4 regions of the Pantoea sp. X-Soil-ISGK-355 genome follow, and region 3 is predicted to be linked to each of the others. Evidence: predicted binding sites of a transcription regulator. Region 3 holds the regulator's gene; each other region holds the start of a gene.
What was found. The regulator CRP, encoded in region 3, controls carbon source genes, mostly activating them, when cyclic AMP is high. The targets are predictions, from matches to a motif close to ATGTGANNNNNNTCACAT.
Positions count from the first base shown of each region.

Region 1: epd (erythrose-4-phosphate dehydrogenase) is a predicted target of CRP. The motif match lies at 3,192-3,209, and genes of this name have one in related genera.
Region 2: ompW (outer membrane protein OmpW) is a predicted target of CRP. The motif match lies at 2,519-2,536, and genes of this name have one in related genera.
Region 4: udp (uridine phosphorylase) is a predicted target of CRP. The motif match lies at 2,340-2,357, and genes of this name have one in related genera.

Region 1 is NZ_AP035971.1:3,335,221-3,341,110, forward strand. It holds gene fbaA (class II fructose-bisphosphate aldolase) at 1-663, opposite strand, end outside; gene pgk (phosphoglycerate kinase) at 768-1,931, opposite strand; gene epd (erythrose-4-phosphate dehydrogenase) at 1,983-3,002, opposite strand; gene tkt (transketolase) at 3,317-5,311, opposite strand; gene loiP (metalloprotease LoiP) at 5,583-5,890, shown strand, end outside.
Region 2 is NZ_AP035971.1:2,193,701-2,199,590, forward strand. It holds gene trpB (tryptophan synthase subunit beta) at 1-449, shown strand, start outside; gene trpA (tryptophan synthase subunit alpha) at 449-1,252, shown strand; gene AC6I8J_RS10140 (BON domain-containing protein) at 1,402-1,716, shown strand; gene ompW (outer membrane protein OmpW) at 1,763-2,395, opposite strand; gene AC6I8J_RS10150 (YkgJ family cysteine cluster protein) at 2,650-3,066, shown strand; gene AC6I8J_RS10155 (YciC family protein) at 3,094-3,828, shown strand; gene AC6I8J_RS10160 (septation protein A) at 3,880-4,419, shown strand; gene yciA (acyl-CoA thioester hydrolase YciA) at 4,478-4,900, shown strand; gene tonB (TonB system transport protein TonB) at 4,937-5,686, opposite strand; gene AC6I8J_RS10175 (YciI family protein) at 5,884-5,890, shown strand, end outside.
Region 3 is NZ_AP035971.1:3,672,017-3,677,906, forward strand. It holds gene AC6I8J_RS16935 (LysE family translocator) at 1-359, opposite strand, end outside; gene AC6I8J_RS16940 (hydrolase) at 418-1,434, shown strand; gene AC6I8J_RS16945 (YheU family protein) at 1,439-1,657, shown strand; gene AC6I8J_RS16950 (phosphoribulokinase) at 1,719-2,588, shown strand; gene AC6I8J_RS16955 (OsmC family protein) at 2,956-3,360, opposite strand; gene crp (cAMP-activated global transcriptional regulator CRP) at 3,664-4,296, shown strand; gene AC6I8J_RS16965 (YccS/YhfK family putative transporter) at 4,354-5,890, shown strand, end outside.
Region 4 is NZ_AP035971.1:222,514-228,403, forward strand. It holds gene metE (5-methyltetrahydropteroyltriglutamate--homocysteine S-methyltransferase) at 1-1,280, shown strand, start outside; gene AC6I8J_RS00950 (dienelactone hydrolase family protein) at 1,331-2,164, opposite strand; gene udp (uridine phosphorylase) at 2,469-3,230, shown strand; gene AC6I8J_RS00960 (tetratricopeptide repeat protein) at 3,323-4,591, shown strand; gene rmuC (DNA recombination protein RmuC) at 4,677-5,890, shown strand, end outside.

The DNA.
Region 1 (5,890 bases), 340 kb from region 3:
GGCCGCAATGGTGAAGCGCGGGCTAATCGCATGCAGTTTTTCGTACGCGTAGTTCACATCTTCTGGCTGGGTGTAGAGCGCAGATGCGTCCATGTGGCTGTTATCCACGCCATCTTCTTCACCACCGGTGCAGCCCAGTTCGATTTCCAGCGTCATGTCCAGTTTCGCCATGCGCGCCAGGTATTTGCTGCTGATCTCGATGTTCTCTTCCAGAGACTCTTCTGACAGATCGATCATATGAGAAGAGAACAGTGGTTTACCGTTTTTCTGGAAATACTCTTCACCTGCGTCCAGCAGACCGTCGATCCATGGCAGCAGTTTCTTGGCACAGTGGTCAGTGTGCAGGATAACCGGCACACCATACTGCTCAGCCATCAGGTGAACATGGTGTGCACCCGCGATAGCGCCGAAAATGGCCGCGCCCTGTGGTTTATCAGTCTTGAAGCCTTTACCCGCGATAAATGCAGCACCGCCGTTAGAGAACTGGATAATGATTGGCGCTTTAACTTTCGCAGCGGCTTCCAGTGCGGCATTGATAGAGTCGGTGCCGACGCAGTTTACGGCTGGCAGTGCGAATTTGTTCTCTTTCGCAACTTTGAAGATCTTCTGTACGTCATCACCAGTGACAACGCCGGGTTTTACGAAATCAAAAATTTTAGACATGATTGTGTCCTGTTTCGTGACCGTTGTTCCCCTTGAGGAACGTCGATTTAAACGCCCAGACGGGCAAGACTTCAGGCGATGCCACGGGCATCGCCCCCAAAGGATTACTGCTTAGCACGCTCTTCCAGCATAGCAACTGCAGGCAGTTTTTTGCCTTCCACGAACTCAAGGAACGCGCCGCCGCCGGTAGAGATGTAGGAAATTTTGTCTTCAATGCCGAACAGGTCGATAGCCGCTAAGGTATCGCCGCCGCCAGCAACAGAGAAGGCATCGCTGTCTGCAATGGCGTTAGCCACGATCTCGGTGCCTTTACGGAAGTTAGGGAACTCAAATACGCCCACCGGGCCGTTCCACAGAATGGTTTTAGCATCCTTCAGGATAGCAGCCATTGCCTGTGCAGTTTCGTCACCGAAGTCCATAATCTCTTCGTTATCCGCCACTTCCGAAACCTTTTTCACGGTCGCTGGCGCAGTTTCAGAGAATTCTGTGCCGACGCGTGAGTCAGTCGGAACCGGGATGCCGTGCTGATCACGCAGGCCTTTGGCTGCTTCAACGAAGTCGGGTTCATAGAGTGATTTACCGACTTTGTTGTCGATAGCGACGAAGGTGTTCGCGATGCCGCCGCCCACAATCACGGTGTCCGCGATTTTGACCAGAGACTGCAGCACGTCAAATTTGGTAGAGACTTTAGAACCGCCAACGACAGCCACCAGCGGACGCTCCGGGTTGCTCATGACTTTACCCAGCGCTTCCAGTTCCGCAGAGAGCAGCGGGCCAGCACAGGCGATAGGGGCAAATTTGCCGACGCCGTGGGTAGACGCCTGCGCACGGTGCGCAGTACCAAAGGCGTCCATCACAAATACGTCGCACAGCGCAGCATATTTTTTAGACAGCGCTTCGTCGTCTTTCTTTTCGCCTTTGTTAAAGCGAACGTTTTCCAGCACCACCAGTTCGCCAGCGCCGACTTCAACACCATCGAGGTAATCTTTTGCCAGGGTCACATTGGTGCCGCTCAGCTTCTCTTTCAGGTAGTTAACTACCGGCAGCAGCGAGAACTCTTCGTTGTACTCACCTTCGGTCGGACGACCCAGGTGGGAGGTAACCATTACTTTCGCGCCCTGTTTCAACGCCGCTTCAATGGTTGGCAGAGAAGCACGGATACGTGCATCAGACGTCACTTTACCTTCTTTAACTGGTACGTTCAGATCGGCACGGATCAGAACGCGTTTGCCAGCCAGATCCAGATCGGTCATCTTAATTACAGACATGGTGAACCCTCTCGTTGATTCTCATAAGTTTTGCCAGACGCAAACCGCGTCTTACCTGAAACCGCTTGCGGCCATCGCTAACGTCGTGTCGAGCATTCGGTTAGCAAAGCCCCATTCGTTGTCACACCAGACCAGGGTCTTGATAAGGTGTTGACCGCTGACCCGCGTTTGTGTTCCATCCACAATGGCACTGTGCGGATCATGGTTAAAATCTACTGAGACTAACGGTAATTCCGTATAGTCAACTATACCACGAAATGCCCCTTCTGCCGCGCTCCGCAACAGGGTGTTAACATCACACGCTGTCACCGCGTTATGCACAGAAACGCTGAGATCAATGGCCGTCACGTTAATCGTCGGGACGCGAACGGCTATTGCCTCAAAGCGATCGTTGAATTTCGGAAAAATACGGGTAATGCCGGCCGCCAGACGTGTATCCACTGGAATGATCGACTGACTGGCTGCGCGTGTGCGGCGCAGATCGCTGTGATAGGCGTCGATCACCTGCTGATCGTGCATCGCCGAGTGGATCGTAGTGACGGTACCGGATTCGATTCCAAACGCATCATCCAGCAGCTTAATCACCGGAATAATGCAGTTCGTCGTACAGGAGGCGTTGGAAACGATGCGGTCGCTGGCGGTCAGTGCCTGCTGGTTAACGCCATACACCACCGTGGCGTCGAGATCGTTGCCACCGGGATGAGAGAACAGCACTTTTTTAGCGCCCGCCTGCAGATGCGCTTCGCCATCAGCCCGCGAGCCATAGACGCCGGTGCAGTCCAGCACCACATCCACGTCGAGTTCACGCCAGGGCAAATCGGTAATGTCTGCACGGTGCAAAATACGCAGGGTATCCCCCCCCACCCACATCACATCGCGCTCCTGACGGACATCGAAAGCAAAACGGCCATGGCTGGTATCGTATTTCAGCAGGTGTGCCATACCGGTGGCTTCTGCCAGCTCGTTAATGGCGACCACAGTGATCTCTGCGCGTCGGCCCGTTTCATAGAGCGCGCGCAGGACGTTGCGTCCAATCCGGCCAAAACCATTTATCGCTACCCGTACCGTCATTTCTCTCCTGCCACGTCAGACTGAAAAAAACGTGCCGTTAGCCTGAGCGTTTCACTGCATTTTGTACAGGAGATTCTTACCCGGCATTGTCCGAAATCAGGGCGGTCTGCACGGCAACTGAAACGGTTCAGCCACAATAATAGAAGGAAGGAATAACAGGAATGATTGTGATCAATCCGACTGCTTAAATTTGGATCTGCGTCACAAATTCGAGCCATTGTCAGTTATTACTGGAGGAATAATAAATAAGAGGGATGAAAATTTCGTCCCTCTTATTTCGCTGCCAGACGGGAACAGACCCGCCCGGGCGGTTTTTACGCCAGCAGCGCCTTCGCTTTCGCGACCACGTTGTCAACGGTGAAGCCAAACAGTTCAAACAGCTGATCCGCAGGTGCAGATTCGCCGAAGCTGGTCATACCCACGATAGCGCCGTTCAGGCCAGTGTATTTGAACCAGTAATCCGCAATGCCCGCTTCGATAGCGACGCGCGCGCTGATCGCTTTCGGCAGTACAGATTCGCGGTATTCATCGCTCTGCTTGTCGAAAGCATCCGTTGACGGCATAGAGACCACGCGCACTTTGCGGCCTTCGCTGGTGAGTTTGTCCCATGCACCGACAGCCAGTTCAACTTCTGAACCGGTGGCGATCAGGATCAGCTCAGGTGTGCCGTCGCAATCTTTCAGCACATAACCGCCACGTGCCACGTTAGCCAGCTGCGCAGCATCACGTTCCTGCTGCGCCAGGTTCTGACGAGAGAAAATCAGTGCCGTCGGGCCATCTTTACGCTCAATGGCATATTTCCACGCCACGGCAGATTCAACCTGGTCACAGGGACGCCACAGGCTCATGTTTGGTGTGGTACGCAGGCTCGCCATCTGCTCAACCGGCTGATGCGTCGGACCGTCTTCGCCCAGACCGATAGAGTCGTGGGTGTAGACCATGATCTGACGGATCTTCATCAGTGCCGCCATACGCGCTGCATTACGCGCATATTCAACGAACATCAGGAAGGTCGCGGTGTACGGCAGGAAGCCGCCATGCAGCGCCAGGCCATTAGCGATAGCGGTCATACCGAACTCGCGCACGCCGTAATGGATGTAGTTACCCGCTGCATCTTCGTTGATTGGCTTGGAGCCAGACCAGATAGTCAGGTTGCTCGGTGCTAGGTCGGCTGAGCCGCCCAGGTATTCCGGCAGAATTTTACCGAAAGCTTCGATAGCGTTCTGTGAGGCTTTACGGCTGGCGATCTTCGCCGGGTTCGCCTGCAGCTGCTCAACGAACTTCTGTGACTCTTCCTGCCAGTTAGCGGGCAGTTCGTTGCTGACGCGACGTTTAAACTCGGCAGCCAGTTCAGGATGTGCCTGCGCATACGCAGCGAATTTCTTATCCCATGCAGATTCTTTCGCCTGGCCCGCTTCTTTCGCGTCCCACTCAGCGTAGATGTCAGAAGGAATAACGAATGGTGCGTGGTTCCAGCCCAGCTGTTTGCGGGTCAGAGCCACTTCATCATCACCCAGCGGTGCGCCGTGTGAATCATGTGTACCTGCTTTGTTGGGTGAACCAAAGCCGATAACGGTTTTGCACATCAGCAGTGAAGGCTTGTCGCTGACGCTTTTCGCTTCGTCGATCGCTTTAGCAATTGCATCCGCATCGTGACCATCAACGCCCCGCACCACGTGCCAGCCGTACGCTTCAAAGCGCTTCGCGGTGTCATCGGTGAACCAGCCATCAATGTGACCGTCGATAGAGATGCCGTTGTCATCATAGAACGCAACCAGTTTGCCCAGCTTCAGCGTACCCGCCAGCGAGCAGACTTCGTGCGAGATACCTTCCATCATGCAGCCATCACCCATGAAGACATAGGTGTTGTGGTCTACGATGTCATGACCCGGACGGTTGAACTGTGCGGCCAGCGTGCGCTCTGCAATGGCGAAGCCGACTGCGTTTGCGATGCCCTGCCCCAGCGGGCCGGTAGTGGTTTCAACGCCCACGGTGTAGCCATATTCCGGATGACCTGGAGTTTTTGAGTGCAGCTGGCGGAAGTTTTCCAGTTCACTCAGTGGCAGATCGTAGCCGGTCAGGTGCAGCAGGCTGTAGATCAGCATGGAGCCGTGGCCGTTAGAGAGGACGAAACGGTCGCGGTCGGCCCACAGCGGGTTGGTTGGGTTGTGGTTCAGGTAGCCGCGCCAGAGTACTTCAGCGATGTCCGCCATGCCCATTGGGGCACCCGGATGTCCCGATTTCGCTTTCTGTACTGCATCCATACTTAACGCACGAATGGCGTTGGCAAGCTCTTTACGAGAGGGCATTTTCTACTCCAGGTCGGATTAATGCTTCGCACCTTAACTGATTGTTATTAATGAGTTACCGGGCAAAACAAGGAAAAAGTTGCCCATCAATGTACATGAGAAACGGGGCAAAAGTACATGCTGTAAAACGCTAAATGCAGCCGCTTCGTATGGCTTTTCCAGCCAACTCTGCTAGCAAAGTGCAGACTGGCACGCTATAACCAAATCGTTTATTCACCTGTCTGAGTTTCAGGTGTTTGTTTTTCTTACCTTGTTATGAATGGGATACAGCATGAAAATCAAAAAAATGGTGTTAGCGCTTGGGCTGGCAACGCTACTCAGTGGCTGTCAGGGTTTAGACAATAATGCGCTGATGAAGTCGGGCGCGCAGGCGTATCAGGCTTATTCCCTGAGCGACGATCAGGTTAAGCAGCTCAGTGATAAATCCTGTGAGCAGATGGACAAAGATAATCAGGTTGCGCCTGCAGGCAGTGAGTATCAGCAGCGCCTGAACAAGATCGCCGCCGCGCTGGGCGACAACATCAACGGCGTTCCGGCGAACTACAAGGTTTATCAGACCAAAGATGTCAACGCCTGGGC
Region 2 (5,890 bases), 1.5 Mb from region 3:
GCGTGAAGCTGATCGGCGTGGAGCCCGCGGGTCACGGCATTGAAACCGGCGAGCATGGCGCACCGCTCAAACATGGTCGCGTCGGCATCTACTTCGGTATGAAATCGCCGATGATGCAGACCCACGATGGCCAGATTGAGGAGTCTTATTCAATCTCTGCCGGCCTCGACTTCCCGTCAGTGGGTCCGCAGCATGCGCATCTGAACAGCATTGGTCGCGCGGAGTATGTCTCCATTACCGATAATGAAGCGATGGACGCCTTTAAACAGCTGTGCCGTGCGGAAGGGATTATTCCGGCGCTGGAGTCTTCTCATGCTCTGGCGCATGCCCTGAAGATGATTCACGCTGAACCAGAAAAAGAGCAGTTGATCGTGGTCAACCTCTCTGGCCGCGGCGACAAAGATATTTTCACCGTTCATGACATTCTGACAGCGCAGGGAGAAATCTGATGGAACGTTACAATCAACTGTTTACACGGCTGTCAGCGAATAACGAAGGCGCTTTCGTTCCTTTCGTTACGCTGGGCGATCCCTCTCCGGAGCTTTCACTGCGCGTGATTGACGCGCTGGTGGAAGGTGGCGCGGATGCACTGGAGCTGGGTATTCCCTTCTCCGATCCGCTGGCAGATGGCCCGACCATTCAGAACGCCACGCTGCGCGCCTTTGCGGCGGGTACCAACACCAGCCAGTGTTTTGAAATGCTGGCGACTATCCGCCGTAAATACCCGGATCTGCCGATTGGCTTGCTGATGTACGCTAACCTGGTTTTCACCAACGGCGTGGATGCGTTCTATGCCCGTTGTGCTGAAGCCGGTGTGGATTCGGTGCTGGTTGCGGATGTGCCGGTTGAAGAGTCTGCACCCTTCCGTCAGGCGGCGCTGCGTCATGGCATAGCACCTATCTTTATCTGTCCGCCTAACGCCAGCGATGAGCTGCTGCGCGAGATCGCGTCACACGGACGGGGTTACACCTACCTGCTGTCACGCGCGGGTGTGACCGGTGCTGAAAACCGTGCCAGCCTGCCGTTGCAGCACCTGATCGACAAGCTGCGTGAATACCACGCCGCGCCGCCGCTGCAGGGCTTTGGTATTTCAGAACCGGAACAGGTGAAAGAAGCGATCGCTGCCGGTGCAGCGGGTGCTATCTCCGGATCTGCGATTGTCAGAATCATTGAAAAACACCATGCAGAGCCTGAGGTCATGCTGAGTGAACTGAAGAATTTTGTCAGCCGCCTCAAGGCCGCCAGCCGTTAATCCTGCCATCATGCCTTATCGCGCGATAAGGCATGATTTGTTTCCTTTTTTTTCATTCCGCTATTTGCCCTTTTTGCAAAATCTGCACCACAATGACAATGCGCCGTTACGGTAACGTCGCATCCATTTTGTGACAGGGAGAGAAAGCAATGAAATTCGTTAAACTGCTGACAGGTGCTGTACTGGCGGGCGTGGTTGCGCTGACACTGAGCGCCTGTGCGCCAACCGCAACCAAAGAGGGAACCGGTGGCTATATTGATGACACCGTGGTGACCACAAAAGTAAAAGGTGAACTGCTGAAAGATGACTCGCTGAAATCGACTGAAATCAACGTAGAAACCTTCAAGGGTAAAGTTCAGCTGAGCGGTTTTGTTTCATCACCACAGATGGCGAATCGTGCCGTTCAGGTTACGCGTAGCGTGCCGGGCGTGAAGTCAGTCGTCAACAATATGCAGATCAAATAACGTCGTAACAGAAAAAAAGGCCGCTGATTCAGCGGCCTTTTTCTCATCAGAAACGGTAACCCGCTCCGAAGAAGAAGACCCAGGGATCGATGCGCATATTGATATTCTGCTGCTCGCCTCCTGCTTTAAACTTCACTTCCGTATCAATATCCATGTACCACACTGATGCATTCAGCATCCAGTCACGGTTAATCTGATAATCCAGACCGACCTGACCCGCCACACCCCAGGAGTCCTTCACGCTGAGATCGGTCAGGCCCGCATCGCGGCCCGTCTGGTTGAAATCGGCATCATAAAAGGTGGTGTAGTTGATCCCCACGCCAACGTAAGGGCGCGCTTTGCTTTTGCTGTCAAAGAAATAGTACTGCGCCATCAGCGTCGGCGGTAACTGGCGAACGGTAGCCAGCGTACCCGTCGGGCCAAGACCGACTTTGTGACGGAAAGGCGTGGCGGCCAGTAACTCAACACCAATATTGTCTGTTGCCATGTACGTGAAGGTCAGGCCGAGTTGTGTGTCATTAGTGGCGCTGAACTCGCCCATTCCTAACACATTATCGGAACCCTCAGTCGGCCGGACGGTAGCGCTGCCGGCACGCATAAAGAAGTCGCCTGCTTCGTGGGCCATCGCCAGTTGAGGCAGGGCCAGGGCCAGCAGCATCGCGCATTTTGCCAGTTTCATTATCACTCCTTTGCTTAATGTTAATGTCGCGAACGGAATCGCTTTTTTTGCTGGCAATTATTTAACGCGATTTACAGAAAATTGCACTCAGTACCCCTGAGATAAATTGCTTAAAAAACAATGAATTGATTTAGATCAATTTCGGCGCTGTCAGCAGCATGCAAATTCCGCTTGCTGAATAATTTCGCCGGCCCTATGTTGCTTATCTTCATTGTTGATTTTGGTTCGATGCCCTGGGAGGGGCGGGTGATCAAATGAGTGAGCTCTCTAACCCTTGTGTCAGCTGTGGCGCCTGCTGCGCCCATTTCCGCGTCTCATTTTACTGGGCTGAAGCCGATGATGCGGGCGGTCTGGTTCCCACTGAATTAACGGAGCCTTTAGGCCTGTTAATGCGCAACATGCGGGGTACCAACGATCGTGCGCCCCGCTGCGTCGCCCTGCAGGGCGACATTGGCGGCTGCGTTTCCTGCGGCATTTATGAACAACGTCCGACGCCCTGTCGGGAGTTTTCAATGTCGGGTGAAGCAGATATCCATAATGAAGCCTGCGATCGCGCCCGCGCGCGTTATGGCCTTCCTGCCCTTTTTGCGCCCTCTTTACCTCATATTACAGAAAGTTATGCCCTGCCGGGTGCCCCGGAGCTGCCAGAACATGTACAATCGCCGGGTTAATTAACCCGGTTCCTCCAAGGAGTGTACATGTCTATCACGGCAAGCTCGTTATACCGTGACACAGGAAATTTCGCGCGCCATCAACTGGCTACGGTGCTGTTGATGTCGCTGCTGGCCGCGTTTGTCACCGTCATGCTGGTGCATGTGCTGACGCCTGGTGCCGATCAGATGGCCATCCTGCAGCAGGGCGATGACAGCGCCAGTTCGTTATTTGAGATGGTGCAGAATATGTCACCGGAACAGCAACAGGTACTGCTGCGCGCCTCAGCGGCCAGCACTTTTGCCGCGCTGATGGGGAATACCCTGCTGCTTGGCGGTATGCTCTATCTGATCCCGATGGTCTCTTCCGGCCAGCGTGTCAGTGCGTTGCGGGCCATTGGTGCCTCAGCACCGCTGCTGCCAAAGCTGCTGCTGCTCACCTTCCTGATGACGCTGGTCGCGCAGCTGGGCTTTATGGTGCTGGTCGTGCCAGGCATTCTGCTGACGATCCTGCTGTCGCTGGCGCCGGTGATGGTGGCGAGTGAGAAGATGGGTGTCTTTGCCGCCATGCGCGCCAGTATGCGGATGGCGTGGAAGAATGTCAGGCTGATCGCCCCGGCGATTTTGCTCTGGCTGCTGGCTAAAGTCATTGTGATGCTTTTCTTCTCATCGCTGACGGTATTACCCCTCAATGTCTCGTCGGTGATTTTTACCGCGGCTGGCAATGTGGTTTCAGCGATGTTGATTATCTATCTTTATCGGCTCTATATGCTGTTACGTTGATTGGCGGTGTGCCTTCGGGCACATTCGCAGCCAACTCTGAATGGAAAAACTATGAAGCAGCTACTCGACTTTCTCCCCCTGGTGGTCTTTTTCATCTTCTATAAGCTGTATGACATTTTTGTCGCCTCGGGCGCGCTGATCGTGGCCACCGGCCTGGCGCTGGTTGTCAGCTGGGTGCTCTATCGCAAGCTGGAAAAGATGACGATTTTCACCTTTGTGCTGGTGGCGGTTTTTGGCACCCTGACGCTGGTGTTCCACAACGATGAGTTCATTAAGTGGAAAGTCACGGTGATCTACAGCCTGTTTGCCGCCGCCCTGCTCTACAGCCAGTGGTTTATGGAGCAGACGCTGATTCAGCGCATGCTGGGCAAAGAGTTACACCTGCCCGATGCGGTCTGGCGTCGGCTCAACGTTGCCTGGGCGCTATTCTTCTTCATCTGCGGCCTGGTAAACATCTATGTCGCCTTTTGGTTATCTCAGGCGTTTTGGGTTAACTTTAAAGTGTTCGGTCTCTCCGGTCTGACCTTACTGTTTACCCTGCTCAGCGGGCTTTACATCTGGCGACAGATGCCGCAGCAGGAACAAAAATAATCATCTGCCCGGTCCGCCGGGCATTTTTTTAGCATTCACCTGCATAGAAGTGGAAGCAATGGGCGAAAAACATAAATTGCCGAAAGGCGAAATGGTGCTGCGTACGCTCGCCATGCCAGCAGACACCAACGCCAACGGCGATATTTTTGGTGGCTGGCTGATGTCACAGATGGATATGGGTGGCGCTATCCTGGCGAAAGAGATCGCTGAAGGACGCGTGGTGACGGTTCGCGTCGACGGCATGTCATTTATGAAGCCCGTCGCGGTGGGCGATGTGGTGAGCTGCCATGCGAGCTGTCTTCGTACCGGCAACAGTTCCATGACGATTAATGTGGAAGTGTGGATCAAAAAAGTGTCGTCTGAGCCGATTGGACAAACTTACATTGCGACGGAAGCGGTGTTTATTTATGTGGCGGTCGACAATGCGGGCAATTCCCGTCCTCTGCCAGCCGGTCGCGCCAATCAGCAGCCTGCTGGATAAGTGACGGGTCAGGCGGCGTCTGCCTGACCCGGTACCTTATTCAATGCTGGCACCACCATTAATTTTAAACACGATATTCATGGTAAGACCCTGTCCTGGCTTTCCTTTCTCATAGCGCCAGGTTTTCATCGCCTGCTTAACGCCCCGCTCAAACATATTGCGCGGTTCAGCAGAGAGAATCTGGATGTTATCTACCCGTCCGTCGCTGTCCACATCAAACTTCACCCTTACACGTCCTTCTACCCGCAATGCAAAAGCACGCTGAGGATAGCCAGGCTTACTCACGCTCAGTGCCTTAGGGCCAGTTGAGGCCGATGAGCCAGGTGACGGTGTAGATTTTGGCGCCGTGGTCGGTTTGTTTTGCGTCGCCGGGGCTTCCTGCTTAAACGGGTCGGCCTTCGGTTTGCTCTCCTGACGCGGCTTCACCTCGCGTTTTGGCTGCTCCCGTTTGTGTTCCGGCTTTGGTTTAGGCTTAGGCTTAGGCTTCGGTTCAGGTTTCGGAAGGGGTACCGGCTCCGCTTTTGGCGGTTCCGGCACTGGCTGTGGCTCCGGTTCAGGCTGCGGTTCAGGTTGTGGCGCAGGCGGCTCTGCGATAGCCGGTGCTGGCTCGGGCTGGACTTCGGGCGCGACCATGGTAACGCTGATGGGCTGCGATGCTTTGGGCACCTCAATCACCTGCTGGAATGAAGCATAAAGAATTCCGGCAATCACGACTCCATGCAGAGCAACAGACAACAACATGGAGACAGGCGTGCGTTTAGGAAATGGCATAGTCAGCGTGGTCATAACAGTCGCAGTGATTGAATAGAGCAGCGATTTTAAATGCAAATAGCAATCAGTTTCAATAACTCCCGCCATCCGGCCTGAAGAAAAGCGCTTTTTAGCCCTTTATGCTGAGCCATTAGCCGCCCACAGGTTTCGTTTGCACTCTAATCGTCAATCCCTTAACGTGTTGCAAAATTCTGATAACCAGGAGTTCCTTAGTGCTTT
Region 3 (5,890 bases):
TTGATCAGCTGCAGCAGCCCACCCTGCCAGAACGGCATCGGCGCATCCGGCGCCTGGTCAGTTTCCAGCTTTTCATAACTGGCGGTAGCGATTTTCCATGCCAGCCAGAGCAGATAGAGGCTACCGGCGATTTTCAGCACCAGGTGCAACGAAGGATAAAGCAGGATCAGACCGCCTACGCCAAAGGCCACCATCAGCAGCATCACCTGCATACCAATCATGATGCCGATCATCAGCGGAATGGTGCGCATAAAGCCAAAATTAGCGCCTGAGGCGGTGAGTAACATATTATTAGGCCCGGGCGTAATCGCCGCGACCCAAAGAAAGCCCAACATTGATAAAAAAAGACTGAGTTCCATGACAATCGGGTACTCCTTACCCCTGCAAGAAAAAACTTATCGAAGCTAACAGTGAGATATGGAACAGACAAGCTTTTACCACATGAAATTTACCGGACCGGAAAACGAGCAGTTCACGCCGCCTGACAGCCTGCGTAACGCCCACCTGCAGACAATGCTGCCGCGCCTGCTGCGTCGCCGTGTCACGTTCGCGCCTTACTGGCAGCGACTCGATCTGCCGGATGGCGATTTTGTCGATCTCGCCTGGAGCGAAGATCCCCAACAGGCGCAGAATAAGCCGCGCGTCGTGCTGTTTCATGGGCTGGAGGGCAGCTTTCACAGCCCCTATATTCATGGCCTGATGGCGATCTGCCGCGCGCGCGGCTGGCTGGCGGTAGTGATGCATTTTCGCGGCTGCAGCGGCAAACCCAACCGGCTCAATCGCATCTATCATTCCGGCGAAACGGAAGATGCCCGCTTTTTTCTGCACTGGCTGCGTACCCGCTGGGGCCAGGTGCCGACCGTGGCCGTCGGTTTTTCGCTAGGCGGCAATATGCTGGGCTGCCTGCTGGGCCAGCAGGGCGCAGCTGCCGAAGTGGAGGCAGGCGTCATTGTCTCCGCCCCACTGCTGCTGGAGCCATGTAGCGTAAAACTGGAACATGGCTTTTCACGCTTCTATCAATACTATTTGCTGGCGCAGCTGAAGAAAAATGCCCGCCGCAAACTGCACGCCTGGCCGGATACGCTGCCGGTCAATCTGGCGCAGTTAAAAGCGCTGCGGCGACTGCGCGATTTTGATGATGCGATTACCGCCCGCGCCCACGGTTTTGTCGATGCGGCCGATTACTATCATCGGGCCAGCGCCATGCCCTGGCTCAAACGCGCAGAGAAACCGCTGCTAATCATCCACGCCAAAGACGATCCCTTTATGAGTGATGAGGTGATTCCGCACAGCAGCCAATTATCTGCCACTATTACTTATCAACTGACACCACACGGCGGCCACGTCGGTTTCGTCGGCGGGACGTTACGCCAGCCCGAAATGTGGCTGGAACAGCGCATCCCGCAGTGGATCGCCCCTTTTCTGGATACCTGATCTCGTGATTATTCCCTGGCAACAGGTCTCTCCTGAGACCCTTGAAAATCTGATTGAAACCTTTGTGCTGCGTGAAGGCACTGACTATGGCGAGCATGAACGTAGCCTGCTGGACAAGGTGGCTGATGTGCGACGCCAGCTGGAAACCGGTGAAGTGGTGCTGGTGTGGTCGGAACTGCATGAATCGGTCAATATCATGCCGCGTAAAGAATTTCGTGGCTGATGCACCCGGCACCCTTTCATGATAACAATGCTCATCGTCCGACCTCACAGGGAGCTTTTCTATGTCTGCACGTCATCCCATTATCGCGGTGACCGGTTCCAGCGGCGCAGGAACCACCACCACCAGCCTGGCGTTCCGCAAAATTTTTCAGCAGCTTGACCTGCATGCGGCGGAGCTGGAAGGTGACAGTTTTCACCGCTTTACCCGCCCTGAAATGGATATGGCGATTCGTAAGGCACGCGATCTGGGACGTCATGTCAGCTACTTTGGCCCGGAAGCCAATGACTTTGGCCTGCTGGAGCAGAGCTTTAAAGAGTATGGTCTCAGCGGGGAGGGGCAGTCGCGTAAATATCTGCACACTTACGATGAGGCGGTGCCGTGGAATCAGGTGCCCGGCACTTTTACACCCTGGCAGCCGCTACCGCAGAACACCGATATTCTTTTTTATGAAGGATTGCATGGCGGTGTGGTGACAGCGCAGCACAACGTGGCGGAACAGGTCGATCTGCTGGTGGGCGTGGTACCGATTGTTAACCTGGAGTGGATTCAGAAGCTGGTACGCGACACTGGCGAGCGCGGTCATTCACGTGAAGCCGTAATGGATTCCGTGGTGCGCTCAATGGAAGATTACATCAACTACATCACACCGCAGTTTTCACGCACCCATATCAACTTTCAGCGCGTTCCAACCATCGATACCTCCAACCCGTTCGCAGCCCGCGCCATTCCGTCACTGGATGAGAGTTTTGTGGTGATCCACTTTCAGGCGCTGGAAGATATCGACTTCCCCTACCTGCTGGCAATGCTGCAGGGCTCGTTTATCTCGCACATCAATACGCTGGTGGTGCCCGGCGGCAAAATGGGTCTGGCGATGGAGTTGATCATGGGTCCGCTGGTGAAGCGGCTGATGGAAGGTAAGCGGATAGAGTAAGAGGTCAAAAGGGCCTTTCCAGACTAATGCCAATGCAGGATCAATCTGACAGCAGCGAAAATGCTTAACACGCAGGGAACCGGGTCAGAAAAGGAAAGCGTCCCGCGCCAGGGACGGCGCGGGACGAGCGGCCAGGGATTGGCTTAAGCGACTTTCCGATCTGACCCGGTTCCCAGCGCAGGCACAGTATCAACGCGGATTCCCTATGCAGGCACAATCTGACAGCGGACCGACACAAACCGCTCTGACCCTGTTCACAACGCAGGCACAATCTCAAAGCGGATTTCCGGACCAGGCACAGTCTTAAAGCAACCTGCATCAGATACTGGAAGTGAAGTTAGCAGGTCTGCAATAACCCCTGCGGCTACTAAAGTTCGATCACTTCATAGCTATGCGTAATGTTGACGCCTTTACCCAGCATGATGGCCACCGAGCAATATTTTTCAGCCGAAAGATCGACCGCGCGTGAGACCGCTTTATCCTGGAGCGCTTTGCCACTCACGATAAAATGCAGGTTGATGTGCGTAAAGATTCGCGGCGCCTCTTCACGACGTTCTGAGGTCAGTTTTACTTCACAATCAGCCACATCGTTGCGGCCTTTTTGCAGAATTGATACCACGTCAATCGCGCTGCATCCACCTGCCGCCATCAGCACCATTTCCATTGGGCTGGGCGCTTTATCACCTGAATTGCCATCCATCAGTATCTGATGGCCGGATGAGGATTCTCCAAGGAATGTCAGCCCTTCTACCCATTTCACTCTTGCCTGCATGATTTTTGCTCCGGAATACGCTGTTTTGTCGCCAGAGTACGCTTTCGCCTGGTAAACAGCAATCCAGAGAAATCCGCCTGTAGCTGAAGCGAGACAACAGAAGACAGTCGGCAAAAGCTGTGCTACAAACAGTGCTGAAAATATTTTTCGTCACCCGATGGCGAAGCCGGGAAGAATGATGCGCACTGCGCCTGATGCGGCCCGAATAATTTCCTGAAAAGGAAACGCTTGAAGCTTTCACCGCCTGACAGGGAAAACTGCCCCCTGTATTTTGGGCACGATTACAACAGAGGATAATAGCGAATGGTTCTCGGCAAACCGCAAACAGACCCTACACTCGAATGGTTCCTGTCCCATTGCCATATTCACAAGTATCCATCCAAAAGTACGCTGATTCACCAAGGTGAAAAAGCAGAAACGCTTTACTACATCGTGAAAGGTTCCGTCGCGGTTCTGATTAAAGATGAAGAAGGCAAAGAGATGATTCTTTCCTACCTGAATCAGGGCGATTTTATTGGTGAGCTTGGCCTGTTCGAAGAAGGTCAGGAACGCAGCGCCTGGGTACGTGCGAAAAGCGCGTGCGAAGTGGCGGAGATTTCTTACAAGAAATTCCGTCAGTTGATCCAGGTTAACCCCGATATCCTGATGCGACTCTCATCGCAGATGGCGCGTCGCCTGCAGGTGACGTCTGAAAAAGTGGGTAACCTCGCTTTCCTCGACGTTACCGGCCGCATTGCACAGACTCTGCTTAACCTGGCGAAGCAGCCAGATGCCATGACGCATCCCGACGGCATGCAAATTAAAATCACTCGTCAGGAAATTGGTCAGATTGTGGGTTGTTCACGTGAAACCGTGGGCCGTATTTTGAAGATGCTGGAAGATCAGAACCTGATCTCCGCACACGGCAAAACCATCGTCGTTTACGGCACCCGCTAATTCCTGTCATCCACGGCGTGATGGCAACATCACGCCGTTATTGTTTGTGTTGGGCCGATGTGGCGTCGAATCATTTACCATCCTGAAGTCAATTATGCCTTGCGGCAAACGCTGGTGCTCTGTCTGCCGGTGGCGCTGGGCTGGCTGGCTGGCGACCTGCAAAAAGGTCTGCTGTTCTCATTAGTGCCCGCCTGCTGCAATATCGCCGGTCTCGATACGCCGCATAAACGCTTTTTCAAACGTCTGATTGTGGGCGGTAGCCTGTTTGCCCTCGGCAGCTTTCTGATCCAGTGGCTCACCCTGCATGCGATTCCACTGCCGCTGATCCTCTTCGCTATGCCTTTGCTGCTCGGCGTCACGGGTGAGATCAGCCCGCTGCATGGCCGTCTGCTGCCCGGCACCCTGATTGCCGCCATCTTTACCCTGAGCCTGATTGGCCGCATGCCCATCTATGTCACCCCGCTGCTCTATATCGGCGGCACGCTGTGGTACGGGCTGTTTAACTGGTTCTGGTTCTGGCTGTGGAAAGAGCAGCCAATGCGCGAAAGCCTGAGCCTGATCTACCGCGAGCTGGCTAACTACTGCGACGCGAAATACACCCTGCTGACGCAGCTGACCGATCCGGAAAAGGCGCTGCCGCCACTGCTGGCCCGTCAGCAGAAAGTGGTCGATCTGATTAACACCTGTTATCAGCAGATGCATATGCTGTCGGCAAGCCGCGATCACAGCCATAAAAGGCTGACGCGCGCTTTCCAGGTGGCCCTCGATCTGCAGGAGCATATCTCGGTCAGCCTGCATCGGCCGGAAGAAGTCCAGAAGCTGGTGGAGCAAAGCCATGCTGAAGCGGTGATCCGCTGGAATGCCAAAACCATCTCGGCCCGGCTGCGGGTGCTGGCAGATAACATTCTTTATCACCAGTTACCCGACCGCTTTGCGATGGATAAACAGCTCGGCGCACTGGAGAAAATTGCCCATCAGCATCCCGATAATCCGGTGGGTAACTTCTGCCTTTATCACTTCAACCGCATTGCGCGGGTGCTACGCACCCAGAAACCGCTTTACCAGCGCGATCTGATGGCAGACCGCCAGCGCCGCCTGCCGCTGTTACCGGCGCTGCGCAGTTATCTCTCGTTTCGCTCGTCGTCGCTGCGCACGGCGGGTCGCTTTGCGGTGATGCTGATGCTGGGCAGCGCGCTGGCGCTGTTCTTCAACATCCCTAAACCCTACTGGATCCTGATGACCATTATGTTCGTCAGCCAGAACGGCTACAGCGCCACCCGCGTCCGTATCCAGCACCGGGCGCTGGGCACCTTTGCCGGCCTGGTCATCGCGGCCGCTACGCTGCGGCTCGCGGTACCGGAGTCACTGGTGCTGCTGATCATGCTGGCGATAACCTTTATCAGCTATCGCTTTACCCGCCAGTTCTATGGCTGGTCGATGATTGGCTTTACGGTCACGGCAGTTTACTCGCTGCAACTGCTGTCACTGAATGGCGCGCAGTTTCTGCTGCCGCGATTGATGGATACGCTGATGGGCTGTCTGATCGCCTTTGGTGGGATGCTGTGGCTGTGGCCGCAGTGGCAGAGCGGCTTAC
Region 4 (5,890 bases), 3.4 Mb from region 3:
TCGATCTCGGCGTCGAGACCCGGCTGGATGATGAAGTCAAAAGCTGGTTCGCCTTTGCGCTGCAAAAATGTGCAGAGCTCTCGCTGCTGAGTCAGGCACTCAACACGAATGATCCCGCCTCGCTGGAGGCCTGGAGCGCACCGGTGCGCGCCCGTGCTTATTCACGCCGTGTGCATAATGCCGCGGTAGGCCAGCGTCTTCAGGCCATTACGCCACAGCACAGTGAACGTCTGAGCGCCTACCCGGTGCGGGCACTTCTGCAGCGTCAGCGTTTCAATCTGCCCGCCTGGCCCACCACGACGATCGGTTCTTTTCCACAGACCACTGAAATTCGCGGCCTGCGCCTCGATTTTAAGCAGGGCCGTCTCGACAGTAATCATTACCGCACCGGCATCGCGGAGCATATTAAACAGGCGATCATCGAACAGGAGCGGCTGGGACTGGATGTGCTGGTTCACGGTGAAGCAGAACGTAACGACATGGTTGAGTACTTCGGCGAGCATCTGGAGGGATTTGTCTTTACCCAGAATGGCTGGGTACAGAGTTACGGTTCCCGCTGTGTGAAACCGCCTGTGATCATCGGCGATGTCAGTCGCCCAGAGGCGATTACCGTCGAGTGGGCCCGATATGCTCAGTCGCTGACTGACAAGCCGGTAAAAGGAATGCTGACCGGCCCGGTGACGATTCTCTGCTGGTCATTCCCGCGTGAAGATGTGCCACGGGAAACTATCGCAAAGCAGATCGCGCTGGCGCTGCGTGACGAAGTGGAAGACCTGGAGAAAGCAGGCATTGGTATTATTCAGATCGATGAGCCTGCACTGCGTGAAGGTCTGCCACTGCATCAGTCTGAGTGGGCAGACTATCTGAACTGGGCAGTGGAGGCGTTCCGGCTGAATGCGGCGGTGGCGCGGGATGAAACCCAGATTCATACGCATATGTGTTACTGCGAGTTCAACGACATCATGGACGCCATCGCTGCACTGGATGCTGATGTGATCACGATTGAAACCTCACGGTCTGACATGGACTTACTGGAGTCGTTCGAACACTTCGACTACCCGAATGAAATCGGCCCCGGCGTCTATGACATTCACTCGCCTAATGTCCCCAGCGTGGCGTGGATAGAGGCGCTGTTGCTGAAGGCGGCGAAACGGATTCCGGAAGCGCGTCTATGGGTAAACCCGGACTGCGGTCTGAAAACGCGTGGCTGGACGGAAACACGTCAGGCGCTGGCCAATATGGTGACGGCGGCAAAGAAATTGCGTGGTGAGACGGCGTAGGAATGGGACCGGATGGCAATAAACAGGGGCGCCGAAGCGCCCCTGTTTATTTATTTTGATGCCACGCCATACTGCCTGAACCAGGCCAGCATCCGCTGCCAGCCATCATTGGCTGATTCAGCATGATAGCTTGCACGATAGTCAGCATTAAAGGCATGGCCCGCTTCGGGATAGACGATGATCTCGGCGGTTGCATTGGCGGCATGGAGTGCCTGACGCATCTGCTCGACGCTCTCCAGCGGGATACCCTCATCCTGGCCACCATACAAACCTAATACTGGCGCATTCAGGTCGATCGCAATATCAATAGGATGCTTCTGCTGCTTCAGCGTGCGCTCGCCGGTCAGTCGCCCATACCAGGCAACCGCGGCGCGTAGCTGTGGGTTATGCGCGGCGTAGAGCCAGCTGATGCGGCCACCCCAGCAAAAACCGGTGATGCCCATGCGACGGATATCGCCGCCGTTGCGTGCCGCCCAGTTAGCGGCATGATCGAGATCGGCCAGCACCTGGGTGTCAGGCACTTTGCTGACCAGCTCGCTGAACAGCGTCGGGATATCGTTATACTCAGTCGGGTCGCCTTCGCGGAAATAGAGCTCAGGCGCAATCGCCAGATAGCCTTCCAGCGCCAGACGGCGGCAGATGTCCCGGATGTGCTCATGGACACCAAAGATCTCCTGCACCACCAGCACCACAGGCAATGGGCCTTCCGCTGAGTGCGGTTTTGCAAAAAATGCCGGCATGTTTTCGCCCTGGCTGGGCACTGAGGTTTCACCTGAGTGAATGGCCGGGCTTTCGGTAATAATGGTGGTAGAGGCGGTGGGCTGCACGGCAGGGGCAAAGCCGCCCGTCGCCGGTTTTTGTGCCATATTGTCACTGGGTTTCATTATTCTCTCCGTGCAAGCATTTACGCAATCACGTAACTATAGCCTGGCCGTAAAGCGTCTGCGTCCAGGTGTCGGTTAACACAATCAACAGCGAATAAAATCATCCACCTCTTTAACATTGCGCCGACCCTGACACAGCCTCGCTGAGGGCTATCCGGATGAATAAGACGTAATTATGTGATTAAAATCACATTTTATATTCCGGGAAATGTAACTTTCATTTTCTTAAGTGAATTTTGTCACATATTTATCGGGCGTGCTGGCGTAGAGTGGCGCGCTACCTTCCCTTAACAGGAGTCTGAAAATGACACAGTCTGACGTTTTCCATCTTGGCCTGACAAAAGCCGATCTGCAGGGCGCGACCCTGGCGATTGTGCCGGGTGACCCGGAGCGTGTGAAGAAAATTGCCGGACTGATGGAAGATGCCACGCATCTCGCCTCACACCGTGAATTTACCTCCTGGCTGGCTAAACTTGATGGCAAGCCGGTCATTGTCTGCTCAACGGGCATCGGCGGTCCTTCTACATCGATTGCGGTCGAAGAGCTGGCGCAGCTTGGCGTGCGTACCTTCCTGCGAGTCGGTACCACAGGTGCTATCCAGCCACACATTAACGTCGGCGATGTGCTGGTGACCACCGCGTCCGTTCGCCTGGACGGAGCAAGCCTGCATTTTGCCCCGATGGAATTCCCGGCTGTCGCTGACTTCGCCTGCACCACCGCACTGGTTGCCGCCGCTGAAGCCTGTGGCGCGAAAGCCCACATTGGCATCACCGCCTCTTCTGACACCTTCTATCCGGGCCAGGAGCGCTACGACACTGTTTCAGGCCGTGTCGTCAGTCGTTTCAAAGGATCGATGAAAGAGTGGCAGGAGATGGGCGTGCTTAACTATGAGATGGAATCTGCAACGCTGTTAACCATGTGCGCCAGCCAGGGTCTGCGGGCCGGAATGGTCGCGGGCGTGATTGTGAACCGTACTCAGAAAGAGATTCCGGATGCGGTCACCATGAAGCAGACAGAAAGTGACGCAGTGAAGATTGTGGTCGAAGCGGCGCGTCGTTTATTATAATGACCGCGTCGGGCAACAGGTTTTTTGTCCAGACTCAAAACCTGTTGCCGGTAGTTAACGGCGCGTAACATCAGTGAAACCTGAGAGTGTTTATGCGCAATACGATTCCTGTCCGACGTCCTGTCCCTGGCGCTAATCCTGCGGCAATCAATGCCCGTCTGGAACGCAGCGCCGAACGTTTTCGCGCCGCCATGCAGCAGGGTAACCACGCGCTGGCTGCTCAGTGCTGCGAAGAAGTCCTGCGCTCCATGCCCAATCAGATGCAGGTGCTGAGCGACTACGCGCTCTGCCTGCTGCGTCTGGGTCAGTACAATAAATCGTACAAAATCTACCAGAAGATTTATCAGTCACCGCCCGCTGTGCAGGCTACCGCCTCTGAAACCTGGCTGGATGGCTTAACCGAAGTGTGCGGCTGGCTGGGTAAAAAGGAAGAGGTGGCACGTTTTGGTCTGACATCGCTAATGCGCTCTGATGCGCGTTTCAGTCAGGGACAGCGTGCCGCGTTTCCTGCTCCGCAACCTGAGCCTGTCGATCTCAGCCAGCCACATCAGAATGTCATCGCCTTCTGCCTGTATGGCGATCAGCCGCGCTACTGTGAAACCTTAATCAAAAACGTTGAAGTGGCGCCTGAACTCTATCCCGGCTGGGTCTGCCGCATCTATCTCGATGACAGCGTGCCGCAGCATGTCTGGCAGCGCCTTGACCAGCCGCACGTCCAGCTGATCGATATGTCCCACGAGAAAACCCTGTTTCCGACCCTGTGGCGTTTTCTGGTGCTCGACGATCCTGACGTGAAGCGTTTTATCGTGCGCGATGCCGACTCGCTGCTTTCAGAGCGCGAAGCGGCGGCGGTTAACGCCTGGCTGGCATCGCCTTACTGGTTCCACCATATGCGTGACTACTTCTCCCATACCGAACTGCTGCTGGCAGGGATGTGGGGCGGCTGTCACGGTGTTTTCCGGAATGTGGAGCAGGCGATGCGTGATTTCATTGCACAGTATCAGGGCAGCCAGCGCTTCACCGATCAATATTTCCTCAAAGTGGCGTTATGGCCCACAGTGCGTGAAAGCCTCCTGAGCCATGATGAACTGTTCAACTTTCATCAGGCCCAGGCGTGGCCTGATCATGCGCCCGTGCGCTGGCAGACGCCGCATTTCCACGTAGGCAGCAATGCCGGCTTTGCCAGTATGACCGGTAAATCCAGCGCTCCTGAAGGGAGCAGACAGCGCGTCGCGATCACTTCTGGCGAGACAACCTGGCATTATCTGGCGCAGGTCAAAAACGGCGAGTGGCTTTTGCCGATGCCATTCTTCCTGATTGATGAGTGGCAGGCTGGAAAGCTGACGGTAGCGGCCCTGTAAGGCGCTGAATGCCGGTAAATTTATCTGGACATTCATACAGTGCGACTCTACCTTTTTCCTCAGCAGCCTGAGTCGCGGGGAAATCATGGATCAGCACATCATTATCAGCGCCTGTCTGGCGCTTGCCGGGTTGGGGATTGGCTGGATGCTGGCACAGTTACGTGCCGGCCATCAGGTCGCCAGTTTTCAGACCGAGCGCCGTCTGCAGGAAGAGGCGCAACAGCGCCAGCAGCAGCAGATCGAACAGCTTCAGCAGCAGACGCAGCAGCGTGAGCAGGAACTGCGTCAGCTTCATGGCGCGCTGAGCGGGGCCAATGAGCGCCTGCAACAGCTCGATTACTGGCGCAATGAAAGCGAACAGCTTAATCGTGAACTGCGCAATCAGCTGGAGGTTAACAGCGCACAGGAAGCGGAGCTGCGCGAAGTGACCATCCGCCTTGAAGAGACACGTTTCGCGGCTGAAGAGAAACAGCGCCTGCTGACCAACAGCGAACAACGCCTCAGCGCCCAGTTTGAAAACCTCGCCAACCGTATTTTCGAAAACAGCGGCCGTCGTGTCGATGAACAGAACCGTCAGAGTCTGGACGGGCTGATTGGCCCGCTGCGTGAACAGCTGGATGGCTTTCGCCGTCAGGTGCATGAAAGCTTTGGGGCAGAAGCGCGTGAACGGCACACCCTGACTCATGAAATCCGGCAGTTACAGCAGCTGAATGCGCAGATGGCACAGGAGGCGCTTAACCTGACCAAAGCGCTCAAGGGCGACAATAAAATCCAGGGTAACTGGGGTGAAGTGGTGCTGAGCCGTGTACTGGAGGCCTCCGGGCTGCGTGAAGGCTACGAATATGAAACTCAGGTCAGCATCCAGTCAGAACAGCAGGGCCGGATGCAACCGGATGTCATTGTGCGTCTGCCGCAGGGCAAAGATGTCGTGGTGGACGCCAAAATGACGCTGGTGGCCTATGAACGCTACTTCAATGCGGATGATGAGATCGAACGTGAGCAGGCGATCCAGGAGCATGTCAGCGCCATGCGGGCGCACATTCGCCTGCTGGGACGAAAAGATTATCAACAATTGCCCGGTTTACGGTCGCTGGATTATGTGTTGATGTTCATTCCGGTCGAGCCGGCCTTTTTGCTGGCGATTGACCGCCAGCCTGAGCTGATTGGCGAGGCGCTGCAGCAGAACATTATGCTGGTCAGTCCCACCACGCTGCTGGTGGCGCTGCGTACTATTAACAATCTCTGGCGCTATGAGCATCAGAGCCGTAATGCGCAGCGTATTGCTGACCGGGCTACGCG